DNA from 2 places in the Streptomyces sp. NPDC005483 genome. Region 2 is predicted to be linked to the other one. Evidence: riboswitches for the same ligand, from Rfam matches in the RefSeq annotation. Region 2 holds a riboswitch; the other holds the start of a gene.
What was found. Region 2 has a riboswitch for glycine ahead of gcvT (glycine cleavage system aminomethyltransferase GcvT). Riboswitches for the same ligand answer to the same signal wherever they lie in the genome.

Region 1: linked by a shared signal. The riboswitch ahead of gcvP (aminomethyl-transferring glycine dehydrogenase) and the one ahead of gcvT (glycine cleavage system aminomethyltransferase GcvT) in region 2 are both predicted to bind glycine.

The regions. Positions count from the first base shown of each region.
Region 1 covers NZ_JBEXEA010000034.1:66,744-77,779, forward strand. The annotation lists gene ABZT06_RS40840 (sugar ABC transporter permease) at 1-668, opposite strand, end outside; gene ABZT06_RS40845 (extracellular solute-binding protein) at 675-1,970, opposite strand; gene ABZT06_RS40850 (amino acid transporter) at 2,902-4,854, shown strand; gene ABZT06_RS40855 (TOBE domain-containing protein) at 4,901-5,320, shown strand; gene gcvP (aminomethyl-transferring glycine dehydrogenase) at 5,391-8,276, opposite strand; glycine riboswitch at 8,452-8,547, opposite strand; gene ABZT06_RS40865 (PRC-barrel domain-containing protein) at 8,671-9,048, shown strand; gene ABZT06_RS40870 (DNA polymerase IV) at 10,219-11,036, opposite strand, start outside.
Region 2 covers NZ_JBEXEA010000008.1:320,498-331,533, reverse strand. The annotation lists gene ABZT06_RS18285 (Lrp/AsnC family transcriptional regulator) at 1-108, opposite strand, end outside; gene pdhA (pyruvate dehydrogenase (acetyl-transferring) E1 component subunit alpha) at 229-1,419, shown strand; gene ABZT06_RS18275 (alpha-ketoacid dehydrogenase subunit beta) at 1,425-2,444, shown strand; gene ABZT06_RS18270 (dihydrolipoamide acetyltransferase family protein) at 2,441-3,745, shown strand; gene ABZT06_RS18265 (L-serine ammonia-lyase) at 3,788-5,155, opposite strand; gene glyA (serine hydroxymethyltransferase) at 5,212-6,477, opposite strand; gene gcvH (glycine cleavage system protein GcvH) at 6,493-6,870, opposite strand; gene gcvT (glycine cleavage system aminomethyltransferase GcvT) at 6,969-8,087, opposite strand; glycine riboswitch at 8,243-8,340, opposite strand; gene ABZT06_RS18245 (AAA family ATPase) at 8,522-9,190, shown strand; gene ABZT06_RS18240 (enhanced serine sensitivity protein SseB) at 9,281-10,078, shown strand; gene ABZT06_RS18235 (enhanced serine sensitivity protein SseB C-terminal domain-containing protein) at 10,245-11,000, shown strand.

The DNA.
Region 1 (11,036 bases), on a different contig from region 2:
TCGATGAGCGCCGCCTCGGTCAACTCCCGTGGGATGGACTGGAGTCCGGCCAGGTAGAGCATCATGTGGAAGCCGAAGTACTTCCACATCATGACCAGGAAGAGCGTCGCCATGACGTAGGAGGGATCGGCGAACCACAGCCCGCCGACGCCGTCGAGACCCACCGCGCCGAGGACGTGGTCGGCCAGTCCGGAGTCCGGGGCGAAGACCATGCTGAACAGCACACCGGTGATCGCCTCGGACAGGACGTAGGGCGCGAAGAACAGCATCCGGTAGACGGCCCGGCCGCGCAGCTTCTGGTTGAGCAGGACCGCCATGGCGAGCGCGAACGGCAGTTGGAGCGCGAGGGACAGCACGACCAGGACCAGACAGCGCCACAGGTCGCCGAGGAAGACCGGGTTGTCGAAGAGCGACGTGAAGTTGTCGACGCCGACGTAGTCGGAGGGCATGCCGAAGCCGCCCCAGCGGAAGAAGGCGGCGTACAGCGCGAACAGCATCGGCAGCAGGACCATGCCGATGAACAGCACCAGGGCGGGCAGCTGGAAGCCGACCGCGGTGAGCCAGTGCGTCACGCGCCGGCGGCCCCGCCCCCGGGCCCTGACTGATTCCGGGGGCGGGAGATCGGTGCCCGGACCGCTCCGCTTGTCTGCGAGGAACGTGGAGGTCATCGCGGGCTACTGCTCTTCCTTCGCCGTCTGCGTGATCGACTGGGCGACCTGTTCGGGGGACTTGGAGCCGGCGATCAGCGCGGCCACGCTGTCGTTGACCTCCTGGCCGACGGCGGGGGCGTACGCCTGGTCGAGGTAGAGCTGGAAGCCGGTGGCGGCCTTCAACTGGGCCTGTACGAGCTTGAGGTTGGGGTCGGTCATGGCCTTCTCCGCGTTCGGGAGCACGGGAAGGACACTGGTCTTCTTGACCAGTTCGAGTTCTGTGGCCTCGGAGGCGAAGAACTTCAGGAAGTCGACGGCGGCCTGCGGAGCGCCGCGGCGCAGGGCGTGTCCGCCGCCGCCGCCGAACACCTCGGTGATGGCGCCCTTGCCGCCCTCGACCGCGGGGAACGGGAAGAAGCCCAGGTCGCTCCCGAGGCCCTTGCCGCTGTCGGCCTCCACGGACGGGGCCCACTGGCCCATGAGTTCCATGGCCGCCTTGCCGTTGCCGACGGCGGCGGCCTGGCCGGTTGGGGTGGAGTAGGCGGCGTTGAGGAAGCCCTTCTGGAAGGGCTGGAGGTCCACGAGTTCCTTGAGGTGCCGGCCGGCCTCGACGAACCCGGCGCCGGTGAAGTCCTTGGCCTCGCTCGCCTTCTGGAGCGCGTCGATGCCGGCGGTGCGCATCGCGAGGTAGGCCCAGTAGTACATGCCGGGCCACTTCTCCTTGCCGGCGAGGGCGATCGGCGTGATGTTCTTCGACTTCAGCTTGCTCACGGCCTCCAGGAATCCGCCCCAGGTGGTGGGGGGTTCACTGACACCGGCCTGCTTGAAGAGCTTCTTGTTGTACCAGAAGCCGATCATGCCCATGTCGAACGGAATACCGTAGACCTTGCCGTCGAGGAGGTACGGCTCCTTGGTGACCTTCAGCAGACCGTCGGCCCACGGCTTGGTCCGCTCGGTCAGATCCTCGACGAGCCCCGCGTCGACCTGCTGCTTGAGCACGCCGCCGCCCCAGGTGTGGAAGATGTCGGGGAGCTTCCCGGAGGCGGTCAGTGCCGTCATCTTCGACTTGTAGGCGTCGTTCTCCAACTGAACGATCTTTATCTTCACCTTGGGGTTCTGCGCCTCGTACTTCTTGGCGAGGCTCGCCCAGACACTCTTCGCCGGCTCGGTGGTGGAGATGTTCCACCACTCCACTGTGGTCGTCCCGTCGGACGATCCTCCGTCCGAGTCGCCGCCACAGCCGGTCAGTGCCGTCATGCCCAGACCGGCCGCGGCGGACGCCGCCAGAAAGCCACGGCGGGACAGTGCCGGGTCGCCCATGATGCGCTCCTTGGGTACGGGACGGAGCCGTCCTTGTCCGTCCTGCGGTCCGAAAGTTTCGGAGTAGATCCAGAAAGCTTCGCTGCTGCCGCACCCTAGAGACAGCTGGTAAACGGTGGCAACCCCCTGTGCACAGGGAATGTTCGCGGACTGAGCCGCCAACTCGTCCCGAAGGGGCTTGGTTCGGAGAACGGGGGCGGGTCGCCGTGTGAGCACTTCCCGTGCGGCACCGATCCCGAGACGTCCCACTCGGCCTCCTCGGGGGACGAGGCGCCGAAGCGCGGGCTCCTTCGTGACGGTCACGCGCCGCGCCGGTGATTCCGACCCGACCTGGCGGCAGCGCACCGGGACCGGGGGTGACCTCCGACGACCGAGCCGCCGCGCATCCGCCGCCACCTGACCCGCACACGCCGCCGAAACATTCGGTAGCACCGGCGAACATTACGAAGCTGTCCGCGTCGCCACACGATCAGTGACGCGAGCTACTTTCGCGGGCCGCGCGAGCGCGTCGAGGTGACCGGCGGCGGCGTCCACGTGATCGGTGGCGTCCACGTGGTCACACTTCCCTCGACGCCCAGCGTCAACTGCGCGACCAGGCCCTGAAGATGCCCGTCCCCGCACCTCCGGAACCCCCCGGCCTCCGCAGCAGATCTCCGCCTCAGGGACGGTTTCCTGTCGCCACCCCGCCCGCCGATATGACGCTGCGTGTCCACCTGGCCTGATCGGCCCCACCCCGCACACCGAGCGGGGAGCACCGCCCTCTCAGCTGGCTCATCACGCACCTCTGAGGCCCTCAGGCCGAGTCTTAACGGAAGTTTGACGCCCCTGCGCCCTCCATCCGAAGGCCCGAACGTCACTCTCCGCTTACGCTGGTCCCGCCGTCGGACGGGCGGCCGGATCCGAGCCGAGCCGTACCTAGGAGCATCCCCCGATGGCCACCACCGAGCACCCTCCCCCGAGTCGTCTGCGCTCCTGGATGCTGGAGGGCCTGTCGGACATGGGCAAGAGCGGCGGCCACACGGGCCCGCACGCCGAGCCCGAGCCCCCGCACCAGGGCCAGGCCTGGTGGCGGGTGATGTGCCTGACCGGCGTCGATTACTTCTCCACCCTCGGCTACCAGCCTGGCATCGCCGCACTGGCGGCCGGCCTGCTCTCCCCCGTCGCCACCATCGTCCTCGTCCTCGTCACGCTGGTCGGCGCCCTGCCCGTCTACCGCCGCGTGGCCGAGGAGAGCCCGCACGGCGAGGGCTCCATCGCCATGCTGGAACGCCTCCTGTCCTTCTGGCAGGGCAAACTCTTCGTCCTGACGCTGCTCGGCTTCGCCGCCACCGACTTCCTCATCACCATCACCCTCTCCGCCGCCGACGCCTCCACCCACCTGGTCGAGAACCCCCATCTCACCGGCACGCTGCACAACCACCAGATGGTGATCACCCTCATCCTGGTCGCGCTGCTCGGTGCGGTCTTCCTCAAGGGCTTCCTGGAGGCCGTCGGCGTCGCGGTCGCCCTGGTCGGCGTCTACCTCGCCCTGAACGTGGTCGTGGTGATGGTCGGCCTCTGGCACGTCGTCACCGCGGGGCACGTCATCACCGACTGGTCCAGCGCCTTGACCGCCGAGCACGGCAACATCTTCGCCATGGTCGGCGTGGCCCTTCTCGTCTTCCCCAAGCTCGCCCTCGGCCTGTCCGGCTTCGAGACCGGCGTCGCCGTCATGCCGCACGTCAAGGGGGACCCCGGTGACACCGAGGAGCGTCCCACCGGCCGGATCCGCGACACCAAGAAACTGCTCACCGCCGCCGCCCTGATCATGAGCGTCTTCCTGATCGCCACCAGCTTCATCACCACCCTCCTGATCCCGGAGAAGGACTTCGAGTCCGGCGGCCCGGCCAACGGCCGCGCGCTGGCGTACCTGGCCCACGACTACCTGGGCGGCGTCTTCGGCACGGTCTACGACATCTCGACCATCGCCATCCTGTGGTTCGCCGGCGCCTCCGCGATGGCCGGCCTGCTCAACCTGATGCCCCGCTACCTGCCCCGCTACGGCATGGCCCCGCACTGGGCCCGCGCCGTGCGCCCCATGGTCATCGTCTTCACCCTCATCGGCTTCCTGGTCACCTGGATCTTCGACGCCGACGTCGACGCCCAGGGCGGCGCCTACGCCACCGGCGTGCTGGTCCTCATCAGCTCGGCGGCGATCGCGGTGACCATCGCGGCCCGCAAGGCCGGCCAGCGCGGCTGGACGATCGGCTTCGCGGTCATCTCGGCGGTCTTCCTCTACGTCACCGTCGCGAACGTCATCGAACGCCCCGACGGCGTCAAGATCGGCGCCTGTTTCATCGCCGGCATCATCCTGGTCTCGCTGCTCTCACGGCTTGCGCGCGCCTTCGAGCTGCGCGTGACCAGCGTGACGCTCGACGCCATGGCGGAACGTTTCATCCGGGACATCGCCAGCCGCAAGATCCGCTTCATCGCCAACGAGCCGGACCGACGGGACAAGGCCGAATACCGCGACAAGATCGAACAGATCCGCGCCGACAACGACATCCCCGGCGAGGACTTCGTCTTCGTCGAGGTCACCGTCCTGGACCCGTCCGAGTTCGAGGCGAGCCTCACCGTCCGCGGCGAGGTCCTGCACGGCCGCTACCGCGTCCTGACCCTGGAGTCCTCCTCCATCCCGAACGCCCTGGCCGCACTCCTCCTGCACGTCCGTGACACCACCGGCTGCACCCCCCACATGTACTTCGAATGGACCGAGGGCAGCCCCTTCCACCAGTTCCTGCGCTTCTTCCTCTTCGGCCAGGGCGAGGTAGCCCCCGTCACCCGAGAGGTCCTGCGCGAGGCGGAACCGGACCGCGCCCGCCGTCCGCGCGTCCACACGGGCTGATCGCGCATACCCGACAGGAGCCGCACAGCGCCCTAAGTTGATGCCCATGATCCTTAGCATCCGCAACCAGCTTCCCGGCACCGTCACGACCGTCACACCGGGCGAGGCCATGGCGACGGTCAAGATCCGGCTCGACGGCGGCCAGGACCTCACGGCCGCGATCACCGTGGACGCCGTCGAGGAACTCGGCCTCACCCGGGGCGCACCCGTACGCGCCCTGGTGAAGTCGACGGAGGTGTCCCTCGCCACGGCCCCGGTCCGGGGCGTGTCCATCCGCAACCAGCTCCCGGGCACGGTCACCGCCGTGACCACCGGCCCCGCCATGGCCACCGTGAAGATCGCCGTCGAGGGGGCCGAACTCACCTCCGCGATCACCGCGGACGCCGCGACCGATCTCGCCCTGACCGCCGGCACCCCCGTGGTCGCCCTCATCAAGTCGACCGAAGTGTCACTGGCGACGGAGTAGGCCCGGCCCCGGCGCAAACGCCGGCGCAAAGAAAAGGGCCCCGCCGAAACGGGGCCCTCATCGCCTCAGGTCAGTCCTCGTACGCGTCCAGCGGCGGGCACGAACACACCAGGTTCCGGTCACCGAACGCCTGGTCGATCCGCCGCACCGGCGGCCAGTACTTGTCCGCGACCGACACCCCGGCCGGGAACACGGCCTCCTCACGCGTGTACGCGTGCTCCCACTCACCGCCCAGCGCACCAGCGGTGTGCGGAGCGTTCCGCAGTGGGTTGTCGTCGACGGCCCACTCGCCGGAACCGACCTTCTCGATCTCTCCGCGAATGGCGATCATCGCCTCGCAGAACCGGTCCAGCTCACCCAGGTCCTCGGACTCGGTCGGCTCGATCATCAGCGTGCCGGCCACCGGGAACGACATGGTCGGCGCGTGGAAGCCGTAGTCGATGAGCCGCTTGGCCACGTCGTCGACGCTCACCCCGGTCGCCTTGGTCAGCGGCCGCAGATCGATGATGCACTCGTGCGCGACCAGCCCGCCGGGGCCGGTGTAGAGCACGGGGTAGTGCGGCTCGAGGCGCTTGGCGATGTAGTTGGCGGAGAGCACCGCCACCTGCGTGGCCCGCTTGAGCCCCTCACCGCCCATGAGCCGCACGTACGCCCACGAGATCGGCAGTATCCCCGCGGAACCCCAGGGCGCGGCCGAGATCGGCCCGACGCCGGTCTCCGGGCCCGCCGCGGGCTGCATCGGGTGGTTCGGCAGATACGGCGCCAGGTGCGCCCGTACGCCGACCGGACCGACGCCCGGGCCACCGCCGCCGTGCGGGATGCAGAAGGTCTTGTGCAGGTTCAGGTGCGAGACGTCACCGCCGAAGTGGCCCGGCTTGGCCAGCCCCACCAGCGCGTTGAGGTTGGCCCCGTCGACGTACACCTGGCCGCCGGCCTCGTGCACCTGCGCGCAGATGTCGGCGACGTGCTCCTCGAACACACCGTGCGTCGAGGGGTACGTGATCATCAGCACGGACAGCTCGTCGCGGTACTGCTCGATCTTCGCCCGCAGGTCCTCGACATCGATCTCGCCGTCCTCGGCGGTCTTCACGACGACGACCTTCATGCCCGCCATCACTGCGCTGGCGGCATTGGTCCCGTGCGCGGACGACGGAATCAGACACACGGTCCGCTGCTCGTCACCGTTCGCCCGGTGATACCCGCGTACGGCGAGCAGCCCGGCCAGCTCGCCCTGCGAACCGGCGTTCGGCTGGAGCGACACCTTGTCGTACCCGGTGACCTCGGCGAGCCGCTCCTCCAGCTCCCGGATCAGCGTCAGGTAGCCCTGCGCCTGCTCGGCGGGCGCGAAGGGGTGCAGCTGCCCGAACTCGGGCCAGGTGACCGGTTCCATCTCCGTGGTCGCGTTGAGCTTCATGGTGCAGGAGCCCAGCGGGATCATGCCGCGGTCGAGCGCGTAGTCGCGGTCGGCCAGCCTGCGCAGATAGCGCAGCATCGCGGTCTCGGAGCGGTGCTGGTGGAAGACGGGGTGGGTGAGGAAGTCGTCGCCACGCAGCAGCGCGTCCGGCAGCGCCTCCTCGGTGGCCGCGTCCAGCGCCTCGATGTCGGCCTCGGCCCCGAAGGCGTTCCACACGGCAGCCACCTGTGCCCGCGCGGTGGTCTCGTCGCAGGCGAGGGACACGAGGTCGGCGTCGACGAGGTGCAGGTTGACGCCGTTCCGCCGCGCCGCGGAGACGACCTCGGCGGCCTTGCCCGGCACCCGCACGGTCAGCGTGTCGAAGTAGGACCCGTGCACCACCTCGACGCCACCGGCGCGGAGCCCCGCCGCGAGGATGGTGGCGTACCGATGGGTCCGCCGGGCGATGCCCTTGAGCCCGTCGGGCCCGTGGTACACGGCGTACATTCCGGCCATGACCGCGAGCAGCACCTGCGCGGTGCAGATGTTGCTGGTCGCCTTCTCCCGGCGGATGTGCTGCTCACGGGTCTGCAGCGCGAGCCGGTACGCCTTGTTGCCGTCGGCGTCCACGGACACACCCACGAGCCGCCCGGGCAGGCTCCGGGCGAACTTCTCCTGCACCGCCATGTAACCGGCGTGCGGCCCGCCGAAGCCCATCGGCACACCGAACCGCTGCGTGGTCCCGACCGCGATGTCCGCCCCGAGCTCGCCCGGCGACTTCAGCAGCGTCAGCGCGAGCAGATCGGCGGCGACGGTCACCAGCGCGCCGAGCTCGTGAGCCTGGTCGATGAGCGGCTTGATGTCCCGTACGACCCCGGAGGCGCCGGGGTACTGAACGAGCACCCCGTTGATCTCACGCCCCGCGACCTCGGCCGGGATCCCGTCGCTGAGGTCGGCGACCACGACCTCCAGACCGGTCGGCTCGGCACGGGTCTCGATCACGGCGATGGTCTGCGGCAGCACGTCGGCGTCGACGAGGAAGAGCCCCTTCTTGTTCTTCCCCATGCGACGGGACAGCGCCATGGCCTCGGCCGCCGCGGTCCCCTCGTCGAGCAGCGAGGCGCCGGAGGTCGGCAGCCCGGTGAGGTCGGCGACCATGGTCTGGAAGTTGAGCAGAGCCTCGAGGCGACCCTGCGAGATCTCCGGCTGGTACGGCGTGTAGGCCGTGTACCAGGCCGGGTTCTCCATGACGTTGCGCAGGATGACGGGCGGGGTGAAGGTGCCGTGGTACCCGAGCCCGATCATGGAGTCGAGCACCTGGTTCCGGTCGGCCAGCGACCGCAGCTCGGCCAGCACCTCGGCCTCGGTGCGCGCGCCGGGCAGTTCCAGCGCATCGGCGTTCTTGATCACATCCGGCACCGCGGCGGCCGTGAGCTCGTCCAGCGAGCCGTAGCCGACCTGCGCGAGCATCTTGGCCCGAGCCTCGTGATCAGGGCCGATGTGACGCTGCTCGAAGGGGATTCCCTGTTCGAGCTCGGAGAGCGGAATGCGATGGGCGGTCATTGCGGAGGCCTCCTGGTCTGACGCGACCTTCGAGGGGTACCCCGGCACGGGTACCCCGACGGCCTCCCCCTCTGTCATCTCGACCTGAGAGCTTCACCGGCCGCCCGAAGGCCGCCGGCTTTCACCGTCGGTGAGAGCGGGAGCCGTCGACGCCCGCCCTGCTTTCCAGAGTGACCTCGTCCGTGCGGTACGTGAGCCTGAGAGATTCCGGGGAGGATTTGCTCCTTCGGCGCCTCCGATGGTGTCTGGAGGACTCTCCCGCACGGGGTCAGCAGCCGCTGGCAAGCCTACCAGCGGGGCTGACGCACGAGTCTTCGAGTGGCCGCACACCCCGATGTGCTCTTTCGTAGTGCTTACGACCGCTTCGGATGTGTTGCGACCAAGTGGAGGGCACGTGCAGACCGACATCGATCCGCGCAACCTGATCGGCCGCAAGGCGTTCGACCGCAACGGCACCAAGATCGGCACCATCGACGAGGTCTACCTCGACGACGCGACCGGCGTGCCGGAATGGGCCGCCATACGCACCGGCCTCTTCTCCCGGGACGCCTTCGTCCCCCTGGAGCCGAGCGAACTGGTCGAAGGCACCCTGCGCGTCCCCTTCGACCGCACCCTCATCAAGGAAGCCCCCGACTTCGGCGTCGGCCGCCACCTCTCCCCCGACCAGGAACTCCAGCTCTACCACCACTACGGCCTCGACGTGACCGCACCAGCCCCACCCCCGGACCGGGACTTCGGCAAGCTGGCAGGCACGGAGGACGCGGAAGCCTGACCGCCGGCCCACCCCCCTCAGCCACCGCCCCGCCCACCCAGCCATCAGCTCCCCCGGAGCGCTACACGCCTCGCCAGAGCCTTCCCGCCCCGTGCTCTGCATGCCCTCGCCCACCAGCCCCGCCGGACGTCCTGCACACCTCAGCGCCCCACACGGACCCCAACAGACGCCCTACAACCCAGCCGACCCTCGCCCACCAACTCCGCCGCACGTGCTACACGCCGCGCCAGAGTCGCCCCACCCTCTGATACCCACCGCGGCCCCCACCCCAGCCCCGCCCGACGTCCCACCCGTCTCGCCGACCCAAACAGACGCCACCAGCCGCCCTACAACCCGGCCGCCCTCGCCCTCCAACTCCGCCAGACGTGCTACACGCCGCGCCAGAGCCACCCCACCCTCTGATACCCACCGCGACCCCCACCCCAGCCCCGCCCGACGTCCCACCCGTCTCGCCGACCCATACAGACGCCACCAGTCGCCCTACAACCCGGCCGCCCTCGCCCTCCAACTCCGCCAGACCTGCTACACGCCGCGCCAGAGCCACCCCACCCTCTGATGCCCGCCGCGCCTGCTACACGCCCCGCCAGAGCCCACCCCGGGTTCTCCTGCCCGCCGACCTCCACCCAGCCCCGCCCCACGTCCTACACGCCTCGCCGACCCACACGGATCCCACCAGCCGCCCTGCACAGCCCGCCACCCCTCGCCGCACGCCCCCGCGCTCTACAGGCCCGCCGCCCCACGCTGACCCCGACAAACGCCCTGCAACCCCGCCGGCCTTGGCCACACCCCCGCCTGACGCCCTGCACACGCCCCGCCAACCCACCCGGCTTCCGACAAGCGCTCCCGGCCCAGCCGATCCTTGCCACGCGCCTCCATCCCCACCCCAGCCCGTCGGACGTCCTACACGCCTTGCCGACCCACCCGGACCCCGACAGACGCCCCACACGCCTCGCCAACCCACCCGGCCCCCGACAGCCGCTCTGCGCACCCACCGGTCCCGACAAACGCCCTACAACGCCCCCCGACCCGCCACAGCCCGTCAGGCCTCCGCAGCCTCACCCCAGCCGCCGACGATCCACCACCGCCCGACGATCCTCCACCGCCCCGTCGGCCGCCGGCCGCCGACGGCGTTCAACCCCCACAGGGCCCCCGCACCCGACGACGAGACCGTCACGGGTGGTGCGGGTGGCAACCCGACACCTCGACCAACGGCAACGGCTCCGCCGACTCCAGCCGAGGATCGTCGACAAGAAACGTCCGTACCCGCCCCGGCTCCGAATCCGGCGTCTCGAACCGCACAGTCACCCGCCCCAGCCCACTCCCCTGCACCCACCCGTGCCCGTACTCGGCGTGCCGCACGTCATGCCCGGCGACCCACCGCCGCTCGACCACCACGTCCCGCTCCTCAGCGGGTACGTCATCAGCCACCTCCTCGACGGCATGATCCACTCCCTCCCCCGCGGCCTGCGCGAACAGATCCTCCTGAGTGAAGTCGGCAAGACCCGAAACCCCCACCCCCAGCAGCCGCACACCCCCCGTAGAGTCGACACCCTCCAGCAACCGCAGCGCAGCCTCCCGCACCACCGCGGGATCATCCGTGGGCCCCCGCAAGGTCTCGGACCGCGTCAAGGTCGAGAAGTCGTACCGCCGCACCTTCAGCACGATGGTCCGCCCCGACAGCCCGGCCTCCCGCAACCTCCGCACACACCGGTCCGCCAACCGCTGCACCTCGAGCCCCACCCGAACCCGGTCGTGGATGTCCACGTCGTACGTGTCCTCCACGGACACCGACTTGGTCTCCCGCTCCGCCACCACGGCCCGCTCGTCCCGTGCCAGCGCCATGCCGTACAACCCGTGCCCGTGCGCCTTCCCGAGCAGGCGGACCAGCTCGTCCTCCCCCGCCTCGACGATGTCGTCGACCGTATGGATCCCGGCCCGCCGCAGATGGTCCCCCGTCGCCGGCCCCACCCCGGGCAGCGTCCGCACCG
Region 2 (11,036 bases):
CACCCGGCCGTCCTCGAGGAGCCGGCCCACGATCTGCCGGTCGATGTCGTCGAGTGAGGCGGCAGTTCGTCCGGACGCGGAGCCGGACGGCGAGTCCTTCTCAGACATATTGCGCTCCCAGGCCAGCCGGTTCGGCAGTTCATCGCCGGTTCGGCGGAAGTATTGAACACATATTCCGTAGTAGTGACCATTCTCCTGTCAAGTGTCCAGAGAAAGCGAGTGCCCTCCATGTCCGTGAAGAGCCTGCGACAGACGGTCCAGGGCCTGCTGCCGTCCCTCACCCCGGTGCGGTTCGTGGCCGAGAACGGCACTCCGGTCAAACCGCCCGCCGACTACACCGAGCCCCCGGCCGACGTGCTGCGCGAGGCGTACCGGCGGATGGTCCTGGGACGCCGGTTCGACACGCAGGCCACCGCGCTCACCAAGCAGGGGCGGCTCGCCGTCTACCCGTCCAGCCGGGGCCAGGAGGCCTGCCAGGTCGCCGCCGCGCTGGCACTGCGCCCGGACGACTGGCTCTTCCCGACCTACCGGGACTCCGTCGCCCTGGTCACCCGGGGCATCGACCCCCTGGAGGTGCTGACGCTGCTGCGCGGCGACTGGCACTGCGGATACGACCCGGCCGCCACCCGCACCGCACCGCAGTGCACCCCGCTGGCCACCCAGGTGCTGCACGCGACCGGCATGGCGGAGTCGATGCGCCGCAAGGGCGAGGACGGGGTGGCGATGGCACTCGTCGGCGACGGCGCCACCAGCGAGGGCGACTTCCACGAGGCGCTGAACTTCGCGGCCGTCTTCCGCGCGCCGGTCGTCTTCCTCGTCCAGAACAACAAGTACGCGATCTCCGTGCCGCTGGCCCGGCAGACCGCGGCGCCCGCTCTCGCCTACAAGGGCATCGGTCACGGGGTGCGCTGCGAGCAGGTCGACGGCAACGACCTGGTCGCCGTCCTGGCCGTGCTGACCGAGGCCGTCGCCCACGCCCGCGCCGGGCAGGGCCCCTTCCTGGTGGAGGCCCACACCTACCGCATGGACGCGCACACCAACGCCGACGACGCGACCCGCTACCGGGAAGCCGGCGAGGTCGAACGATGGCTCGCCGCCGACCCGCTCAGCCGGCTGGAGGCGTACCTGCGAGCGCGCGGGACGCTCACCGAGGAGGACGTCGCGGAGGCAGCGGAGCAGGCGGAGCTCCGGGCCGCGGAGCTGCGCGCGGGCATGAACGCGGAGTCCGCGCACGACCCGCTGGAGCTCTTCGAACACGTCTACGCCGAGCCGACCCCGCAACTGCGAGAACAGCGCGCCCTGCTGGCGGCCGAGCTGGCGGAGGCCGCGGAACCCACCACGCAGCAGCCCCGGTCGCAGACGCCGTTGCAGTCCCAGCAGACAGAGATGCAGACCCGGCTTCAGACTCAGGAGCGTTGACAGCCATGGCGAAGGTCACGATGGCGCAGGCGCTGAACACCGCCCTGCGTGACGCGCTGCGCGAGGACGAGCGCGTGCTCGTCTTCGGCGAGGACGTCGGTCCGCTGGGCGGCGTCTTCAGGATCACCGACGGACTGACCCGCGACTTCGGCGAGGAGCGGTGCTTCGACACCCCGCTGGCCGAGGCCGGCATCGTGGGACTGGCCGTCGGCATGGCGATGGGCGGCTTCCGGCCCGTGGTGGAGATGCAGTTCGACGCCTTCGCGTACCCGGCGTTCGAGCAGATCGCCTCGCACGTCGCCAAGCTGCGCAACCGGACCCGGGGGCGGCTCGCGCTGCCGATGGTGATCCGCATCCCCTACGCGGGCGGGATCGGCGGGGTCGAGCACCACTGCGACTCCAGCGAGGCGTACTACGCGCACACGCCCGGCCTGAAGGTCGTGACCCCGGCCACGGCCGAGGACGCCTACTGGCTGCTGCGGGACGCCGTGGCCGACCCCGATCCGGTGATCTTCCTGGAGCCGAAGAAGCTGTACTGGTCGAGGGAGGACGCCGACCTGGAGCGGCGCGGTGCGCTGCCGTTCGGGCGGGCCGCGATCCGGCGGGCGGGCCGCCACGCCACGATCGTCGCGTACGGACCGTCGGTGCCCGTCGCCCTCGCGGCCGCGGACGCCGCGGCGTCCGAGGGCGTCGAACTGGAAGTGGTGGACCTGCGGACCGTGGTGCCCTTCGACGACGAGACGGTGAGCGCCTCGGTACGCCGGACCGGGCGCTGTCTGGTCGTGCAGGAGGCCCAGGGCTTCGCCGGAGTCGGAGCGGAGATCGCCGCACGCGTCCAGGAGCGCTGCTTCCACTCGCTGGCCGCACCGGTGCTGAGGGTCGCCGGGTTCGACATCCCGTATCCGCCGCCCAAGCTCGAACACGCCCATCTGCCCGGTGTCGACCGGATCCTCGACACCGTCGACCGGCTCCAGCTCGACGACGCGCCGGACACTCGGCATCTTCTGAAGGGAGCGGTCGCATGACCACTGCGGCGCTGCGGGAGCAGTTGTTCCGGCTGCCCGACCTCGGGGAAGGGCTGACCGAGGCCGAGATCATCGAATGGAAGGTCGCGGTCGGCGACACGGTGACCGTCGACCAGATCGTCATCGAGGTCGAGACCGCCAAGGCCGCCGTCGAGGTACCGGTCCCGTACGCGGGCACGGTGCTGCGACTGCACGCGGAGGCGGGTTCGGCGCTGGGGGTGGGGGAGCCCCTGATCACGGTGGGCGAGGCGGGCACGGCACTCTCCGCCGACCCGGTCGCCCCGGCCGACGCGGCCGCGGAGCGGTACCGGGAGGAGGAACAGGCCGGCTCGGGCAACGTCCTGATCGGGTACGGGACAGGACACGGCCCGGCCCCCAGCCGTCGCCGTCGGCGGATCTCATCGCCTGTCCCCCTGCCGCACGCACCCCGGGTGATCTCGCCCCTCGTGCGCAGGATGGCTCAGGAGCACGGGATCGATGTGGCCGAGCTGTCGCCGTCCGGCCCGGCCGGTGTCGTCCTGAGACGTGACGTGGAGCAGGCCGTCGAGCGAGCCGGGCGGACGGCCTCCCCCGACCCGGTGCCGCAGTCGCAGTCCGCCCCGGAAGCCGGTGGTCAGCGCATCCCGCTGCGCGGAGTCCGCCGTGCCGTCGCGGACAAGCTCTCCCGCAGCCGCACCGAGATTCCCGACGCCACCACCTGGGTCGACGTGGACGCGACCGGCTTGCTCCAGGCCAAGAAGGCGCTGGAGGCCGCCGAACCCGGCCGCCGCATCGGGCTGCTGGCCCTGCTGGCCCGTATCTGCGTCGCCGCACTGACCCGTTACCCGGAGCTGAACTCCACGGTCGACACCGAGCGCCGGGAGATCGTCCGCTTCGGTGAGGTCCATCTGGGGTTCGCCGCCCAGACCGAGCGTGGCCTGGTCGTCCCCGTGGTCCGCGACGCCCACCGCATGACGACCGTGCAACTGGCCGCGGAACTGGCCCGGTTGACCGAGCTGGCCCGCGGCGGTGGCCTGCCGCCCGACCGTCTGACGGGTGGGACCTTCACCCTCAACAACTATGGGGTGTTCGGCGTGGACGGGTCGACGCCCATCATCAACCACCCGGAGGCAGCCCTCCTCGGGGCGGGCCGCATCGTCGACAAGCCCTGGGTGGTCGACGGCTCCCTGGCCGTCCGCAAGGTCATGCAGCTCTCCCTCAGCTTCGACCACCGGGTCTGCGACGGGGGAGTGGCCGGCGGCTTCCTGCGCCACGTGGCCGACTGCGTGGAACACCCGGCAGTCCTGCTCGCGGACGTCTGAACCGACCGAAGGACACGGAGACGCCGGCGCGGGCCTGACGCCCTAGCACTCGATGATGTTCACAGCCAGCCCGCCCCGCGCAGTCTCCTTGTACTTCACGCTCATGTCCGCCCCCGTGTCCTTCATCGTCTTGATGACCTTGTCCAGGGACACCTTGTGCGAGCCGTCCCCCCGCAGCGCCATCTTCGCCGCCGTGACCGCCTTCACCGCGGCCATGCCGTTGCGCTCGATGCAGGGGATCTGGACCAGGCCGCCGACCGGGTCGCAGGTCAGGCCCAGGTTGTGCTCCATGCCGATCTCGGCCGCGTTCTCCACCTGTTCGGGGGAGCCGCCGAGGACCTCGGCGAGGGCGCCCGCGGCCATCGAGCAGGCCGAGCCGACCTCGCCCTGGCAGCCGACCTCGGCGCCGGAGATGGAGGCGTTCTCCTTGAAGAGCATGCCGATGGCACCGGCGGCGAGCATGAACCGCACGACGCCGTCGTCATCGGCGCCGGGCACGAAGTTCATGTAGTAGTGGAGCACCGCGGGGATGATGCCGGCGGCCCCGTTGGTCGGGGCGGTCACCACCCGTCCGCCCGCCGCGTTCTCCTCGTTCACCGCCATCGCGTAGAGCGTGATCCACTCCATCGCGTGGGCCAACGGGTCGCCCTCGGCGCGGAGTTGGCGCGCGGTGACGGCCGCGCGCCGACGTACGCGAAGGCCGCCCGGCAGGATGCCTTCACGGGACATCCCGTGCGACACACACGCCCGCATCACCTGCCAGATCTCCAGCAGGCCGGCCCGGATCTCGTCCTCCGTGCGCCAGGCCCGCTCGTTCTCCAGCATCAGCGAGGAGATCGACAGACCGGTCTCCTTCGCCAGCCGCAGCAGCTCGTCGCCGGTGCGGAAGGGGTATTTCAGCACCGTGTCGTCGAGCTTGATCCGGTCCGCGCCCATGGCGTCCTCGTCGACGACGAACCCGCCGCCCACCGAGTAGTACGTCTTCGACATGAGCTCGGCGCCCGAGGCGTCGTAGGCCCACACCGTCATGCCGTTCGCGTGGTACGGAAGCGCCTTGCGGCGGTGCAGCACCAGGTCGTCGTCGAAGGAGAACGGGATCTCGCGCTCACCGAGCAGCTTCAGGACCCCCGTGGCCTTGATGTCCGCCACCCGGTCGTCCGCGTTCTCCACGTCCACCGTGCGCGGGGACGCCCCCTCCAGGCCGAGCAGCACCGCCTTCGGGGTGCCGTGGCCGTGGCCGGTCGCGCCCAGGGAGCCGTAGAGCTCGCAGCGGACCGAGGCGACGGCCGGCAGCAGGTCCTCCTTGCGCAGGCGGCGGGCGAACATGCGGGCCGCGCGCATCGGGCCGACCGTGTGGGAGCTCGACGGGCCGATGCCGATCGAGAACAGGTCGAAGACCGAGATGGCCACGGGAACTCCTTCACAAAGGGTGGGGGCACACGTCGTCGGGTGCCCCCACCGGGGAACTACTTGTTCAGACCGGCGTACAGCGGGTGCTTGTCGGCGAGGGCCTTGACCCGGGCCTTCAGTGCGTCCACGTCGTACGACGGCTTCAGTGTCTCGGCGATGACGTCCGCGACCTCGGTGAAGTCCTCGGCCGTGAAGCCGCGGGTCGCCAGGGCGGGCGTGCCGATCCGCAGGCCCGACGTGACCATCGGCGGGCGCGGGTCGTTCGGGACGGCGTTGCGGTTGACCGTGATGCCGACCTCGTGGAGACGGTCCTCGGCCTGCCGCCCGTCCAGCTCGGACTCGCGCAGGTCGACGAGGATGAGGTGCACGTCGGTGCCGCCGGAGAGCACGTCGACCCCGGCCTCCCGGGCGTCGTCGGCCGTCAGACGCTCGGCGAGGATGCGCGCACCGTCCACCGTACGCCGCTGGCGCTCCTTGAACTCCTCGCCCGCCGCGACCTTGAAGGACACCGCCTTCGCCGCGATCACGTGCTCCAGGGGACCGCCCTGGAAGCCCGGGAACACGGAGGAGTTCAGCTTCTTCGCGAACTCCTGCTTGGCGAGGATGATCCCGCCGCGCGGGCCGCCCAGCGTCTTGTGGGTGGTGGAGGTGACCACGTCCGCGTGCTCGACGGGGTTGGGGTGCAGCCCGGCCGCGACCAGACCCGCGAAGTGGGCCATGTCGACCCACAGGTACGCCTCGACCTCGTCGGCGATCCGGCGGAACTCCGCGAAGTCCAGCTGGCGCGGGTACGCCGACCAGCCCGCGATGATCACCTTGGGCCGGTGTTCGCGCGCGAGCTTCTCCAGCTCGGCCATGTCGACCAGACCGGTCGCCGGGTCCACGTGGTACGCGACGACGTCGAACTGCTTGCCGGAGAAGTTCAGCCGCATCCCGTGGGTCAGGTGACCGCCGTGGGCGAGGTCGAGCCCGAGGATGGTGTCGCCGGGCTGCGCCAGCGCGAACAGCGCGGCCTGGTTGGCCGAGGCGCCGGAGTGGGGCTGCACGTTGGCGTACTCGGCGCCGAACAGCTCCTTGACCCGGTCGATCGCGATCTGCTCGGCCACGTCGACGTGCTCGCAGCCGCCGTAGTAGCGGCGGCCGGGGTAGCCCTCGGCGTACTTGTTGGTGAGGACCGAGCCCTGCGCCTCCATGACCGCGAGCGGAGCGAAGTTCTCCGAGGCGATCATCTCGAGGGTGGACTGCTGCCTGACCAGCTCGGCGTCGACCGCGGCGGCGATCTCCGGGTCGAGCTCGTGCAGGGGCGTGTTCAGTGCGGACATCAGGTGTACGACTCCTCAGCCGGCGGAAAAGGCGGTGTACTCGTCGGCGGAGAGCAGGTCGGCCGGCTCCTCCGAGACGCGTACCTTGAACAGCCAGCCGCCCTCGAAGGGGGCGGAGTTCACCAGTGCCGGGTCGCTGACGACGTCCTCGTTGACCTCCGTGACCTCACCGGAGACGGGGGAGTACAGGTCGCTGACCGACTTGGTCGACTCCAGCTCGCCGCAGGTCTCGCCCGCGGTCACCGTGTCACCGACCTCCGGGAGCTGCACGAAGACGACATCGCCGAGCGCGTTGGCCGCGTGCTCCGTGATGCCGACCGTCGAGACGCCGTCCTCGGCGCCCGACAGCCACTCGTGCTCCTTGCTGTAGCGCAGCTGCTGGGGGTTGCTCATGGCCTGAATTCTCCTGTACGCGGGGGAGTGCTGATGAAGGGGGGACTGCGAAAGGCGTGCGTGAGCAGCGACTCTGTGCTCAGCATCACCTACGGCGGCTACTTCTGGCGCTTGTAGAACGGCAGCGCCACGACCTCGTACGGCTCGTGGCTGCCCCGGATGTCCACACCGACACCGGCCGTGCCCGGCGTCGCGTGCGCGGCGTCGACGTACGCCATCGCGATCGGCCTGCCCAGCGTGGGGGAGGGGGCGCCGGAGGTGACCTCGCCGATCACCTCGCCGTCCGCGACGACCGCGTACCCGGCACGCGGGACGCGACGCCCCTCGGCGACGAGCCCGACCAGGACACGCGGCGTTGCGGCGGCGGCGCGCTCAGCGGCCTGCTCGAGCGCCTCCCGTCCGACGAAGTCGCCGTCCTTCTCGAACTTCACGACCCGCCCGAGCCCGGCGTCGAAGGGGGTCAGCTCCCGCGAGAGCTCGTGCCCGTACAGCGGCATGCCCGCTTCCAGGCGCAGCGTGTCCCGGCAGGACAGGCCGCAGGGGATCAGGCCGACGCCCTCGCCCGCCTTCGTCAGGGCCTGCCACAGCGTCTCCGCGTCGGAAGGCGCCACGAACAGCTCGAAGCCGTCCTCCCCGGTGTACCCGGTGCGGGCGATCAGCGCGGGCACGCCGGCTACCGTGCCCGGCAGACCGGCGTAGTACTTCAGGCCGTCGAGGTCGGCGTCGGTCAGGGACGCGAGGATTCCGGGGGACTCCGGTCCCTGTACGGCGATCAGCGCGTAGGCGTCCCGGTCGTCGCGCACCTCGGCGTCGAAGCCGGCCGCGCGCTCGGTCAGCGCGTCCAGCACGACCTGGGCGTTGGATGCGTTGGCGACCACCATGAACTCGGTTGCCCCGAGCCGGTAGACGATCAGGTCGTCCAGGATGCCGCCGTCGGCCTGGCAGATCATGGTGTAGCGGGCCCGGCCGACACCGACCGAGGCGATGTTGCCGACAAGGGCGAAGTTCAGCAGCGCGGCCGCCTGCGGTCCGGTCACGGTGATCTCGCCCATGTGGGAGAGGTCGAAGAGCCCGGCTTTCGTGCGTACCGCGTTGTGCTCGTCGCGCTCGGAGCCGTAGCGCAGGGGCATGTCCCAGCCGGCGAAGTCGGTCATCGTCGCGCCCAGCGACCGATGCAGGGCATCGAGCGCGGTGCGACGGGGTTCAGAACTGCTCATCGGACGTCGTCTCCAAGGATCCCAGGACAGGGGTGTGACGGGCGAGGTGGTTCCTCCCCATCTGTCATCGGAACCTGAGAGGTTCGCCATGAAGAACATGGCTTGCACCTTGGGTGGAGCCGCCTTCAGGTCGGCGGCCCGCTTTTCAGATGTGCCTCGCCCGCGCGGTAACGGGGGCCTGAGAGATTCAAGGGAGGGACTTGCTCCTTCGGCGCCCGGGTACACGTACCCGGGACTCTCCCGCGCGGATTCAAGCGGCCGGTATGCAGTTGGCGCGGACATCATTGCACGCCCCGGACGCCGACGGCAGGGCCGCATCTGCTCCTCCCTTTGTGACTGCCCTGTGGCGGTACGCGTACAGAAACGCGAGAGATCATCCATTACCTTCTCTTTACGCTCGGTGGGGAGGGAAACCCCGATCCCGGAGGAGGACGATGACGGTGAACAGGACCACGGTGTACGCGACGACCTCGGCGATCGCGCTGCCCGAGCAGCCCGCGGCCCACGCCGTCGAGGCCCGCGGCACCCGCCCGGTCGTCCGTGACCTGCGCGACCGCGCGGGCCGCAGCCCGCACGCCCTGCTCTTCGGCCCGGGGGACGTCGTCGTCATCACCGGCCTGCCCGGCAGCGGCAAGTCCACGCTGATGAAGCGTGCGGTCAACGGGATCAGGATCGACTCCCAGGACACCCGCGACCGCTGGGACGGCCGGCTGTCCCGCTTACTGCCGTACGCCGTCTACCGCCCCCTGGTCCGGCTCGCGCACTACGCCGGGCTGCGCCGCGCCCTGCGCTCCGGCGAGGGAGTCGTCGTGCACGACTGCGGCACGCAGACCTGGGTGCGGGGCTGGCTGGCCCGCGAGGCTCGGCGCCGGGGCGGCACCCTGCGTCTGCTGCTGCTCGACGTCTCGGCGGAGACCGCGCTGGAGGGCCAGCGCGAGCGCGGCCGGGGCGTCTCGCGGTACGCCTTCCTGCGGCACCGCGGTGCCGCCGCCCGGCTGATCCGCTCCGTGGAGCGCGGTGACCTGCCCCAGGGCTGCGGTTCGGCGGTGCTGATCGACCGAGACGCGGCGGCCGTGCTGCGGCGGATCGGGTTCACGGGCTGAGGCGCTGGGTTTCCCGGGCTGAGCCACCTTGCGCCGCACCCGCTAGCCTTCAGCCACATCAACAGCGGTTCACAGCAGGCGGTCAGACAGATGGACTTCCCGGCGGATCTTCCCGCGGACTTTCCAGGGCAAGCGCACCCGCACCCCCATCCGCACGGCGGATGGCCCGGCAACGAGCTGGAGGAGGTGCTCTCGGCCTCCCTCGGCATGCCCTCGGCGGGCGGCCGGATCATCGAGGTGCTCGGACGCAGCTTCGTCTGGATCCCGCTGCCGAACGGCGGCGGTCCGCACAGCGGCCCCCTCGACCTGCCCACTCTGGAGATCGGGGGCCAGGCCTTCGTCCCGGTCTTCAGCTCCGAGGAGCAGTTCCGCCAGGTCGTCGGCAGCCATCTGTCGTACACCATCGCCCCGGCGGTCGAGTTCGCCCGCGGTCTGCCCCCGCACGTGGGCATCGCGGTGAACCCCGACGGTGTGGTCGGCGTGCCCCTCCCGCCCGCCGCCGTCGCCGACCTGTGCCGGGTGGGCCGCACCCCGCTGGACGGGCCCAACACCGGTGGCCGGGTCAAGCTCTACGAGCCGGACTGGCAGGACGACCCGGTCGACTTCCTGGCGGCCGCGTCCGCCGAGTTCGCGGCCACCGGAGTGGTCCTCACGGCCCGCCGCTGCCTGGCCGCCATCGAGACGGCCGACCCGGTCATGTTCGTGGGCGTGGAACTCTCCCAGTGGGAGGGCGACCTGCGCACCCTGCCGATGGACGCCCTCGGCCGGGCGCTGGGGCACACCCCGGTGCCATGGCCGGTCAACCTGGTCCTGCTGGACGTGGCGGACGACCCGGTGGGCCACTGGATGCGCGAGCAGGTACGGCCCTTCTACCTGCACGGTCACTAGACCTGTTGTCAGGGGTGCCACACGTGCCCCGTACCGCCGACGGTCAACCAGCCCCGACCCGGTAGGCGCTTAAGCTGTTCCCATACCTGGGGCAACCTTCAAGAAGGGGCGGCACAACGTGAGCGGCGCCAGCGGAACCGGCACCACGACCGGCCAGGTCGAGCACATGCTGCGCCAGGTGACGCCCGGGCGCTACGACGCCTACGAGGCATTGCTCAAGGCACTCGCGAGCCCCGGCTCCGGCCAGATCTGGATGCTCCTGTGGCACGGCCAGTCCGGCTCCCCGGACGCCCAGTACGGGAACATGGAGGTCGGCGGCTACGGCTACGCCCCCTGTGTGACCTCGGCCCAGGAACTGAGCGCCAGTGGCTGGAACCGTTCGTACGAAGTGGTCGACGGCATCGACGTGGCCCGCACGCTCTATCCCGACCACTACGGCCTCTGGCTCAACCCGCACGCCCCCGGCGGCGGCGTCGGCATCCCCTGGCTCGACCTGCGCCGCATCGCGACCGGCCTGGAGCGCCAGCCCGCCGGGCCGCTGCGGCTGTCGGAACCCGGCATCGAGATCCCCCAGTTCTACGCCCTGCTCGTGCAGAACGCCCACCGCACCCCGGCGGTCCGCTCGCTGCGCCGCGCCTGGGTGCAGCCGGCGCTCGGGGCGCCGTATCTCGCCATCGGCCTGGACGTGTACGACACCAGTCCCTCGGCCGTGGACTCGGTGCGCGCGATGATGCAGCAGTCCATCGGCGCCGTCCCGGACGGGCTGCCGGTGTCGACCGTGGCGATGTCCGACGAGTACGACCCGGTGGCGCTGTGGATGCGTGCCGGCGCCCGTCCGTTCTACGACCGCGAGGCCCATGGATCGCCCGCGCAGTCACCGGCGGCAGGGTACGGCTACCCACCGGCCCGCGGTGGCTACTGAGAGCAATGACAAGCGTTCGCCTCGTTTACATAACGG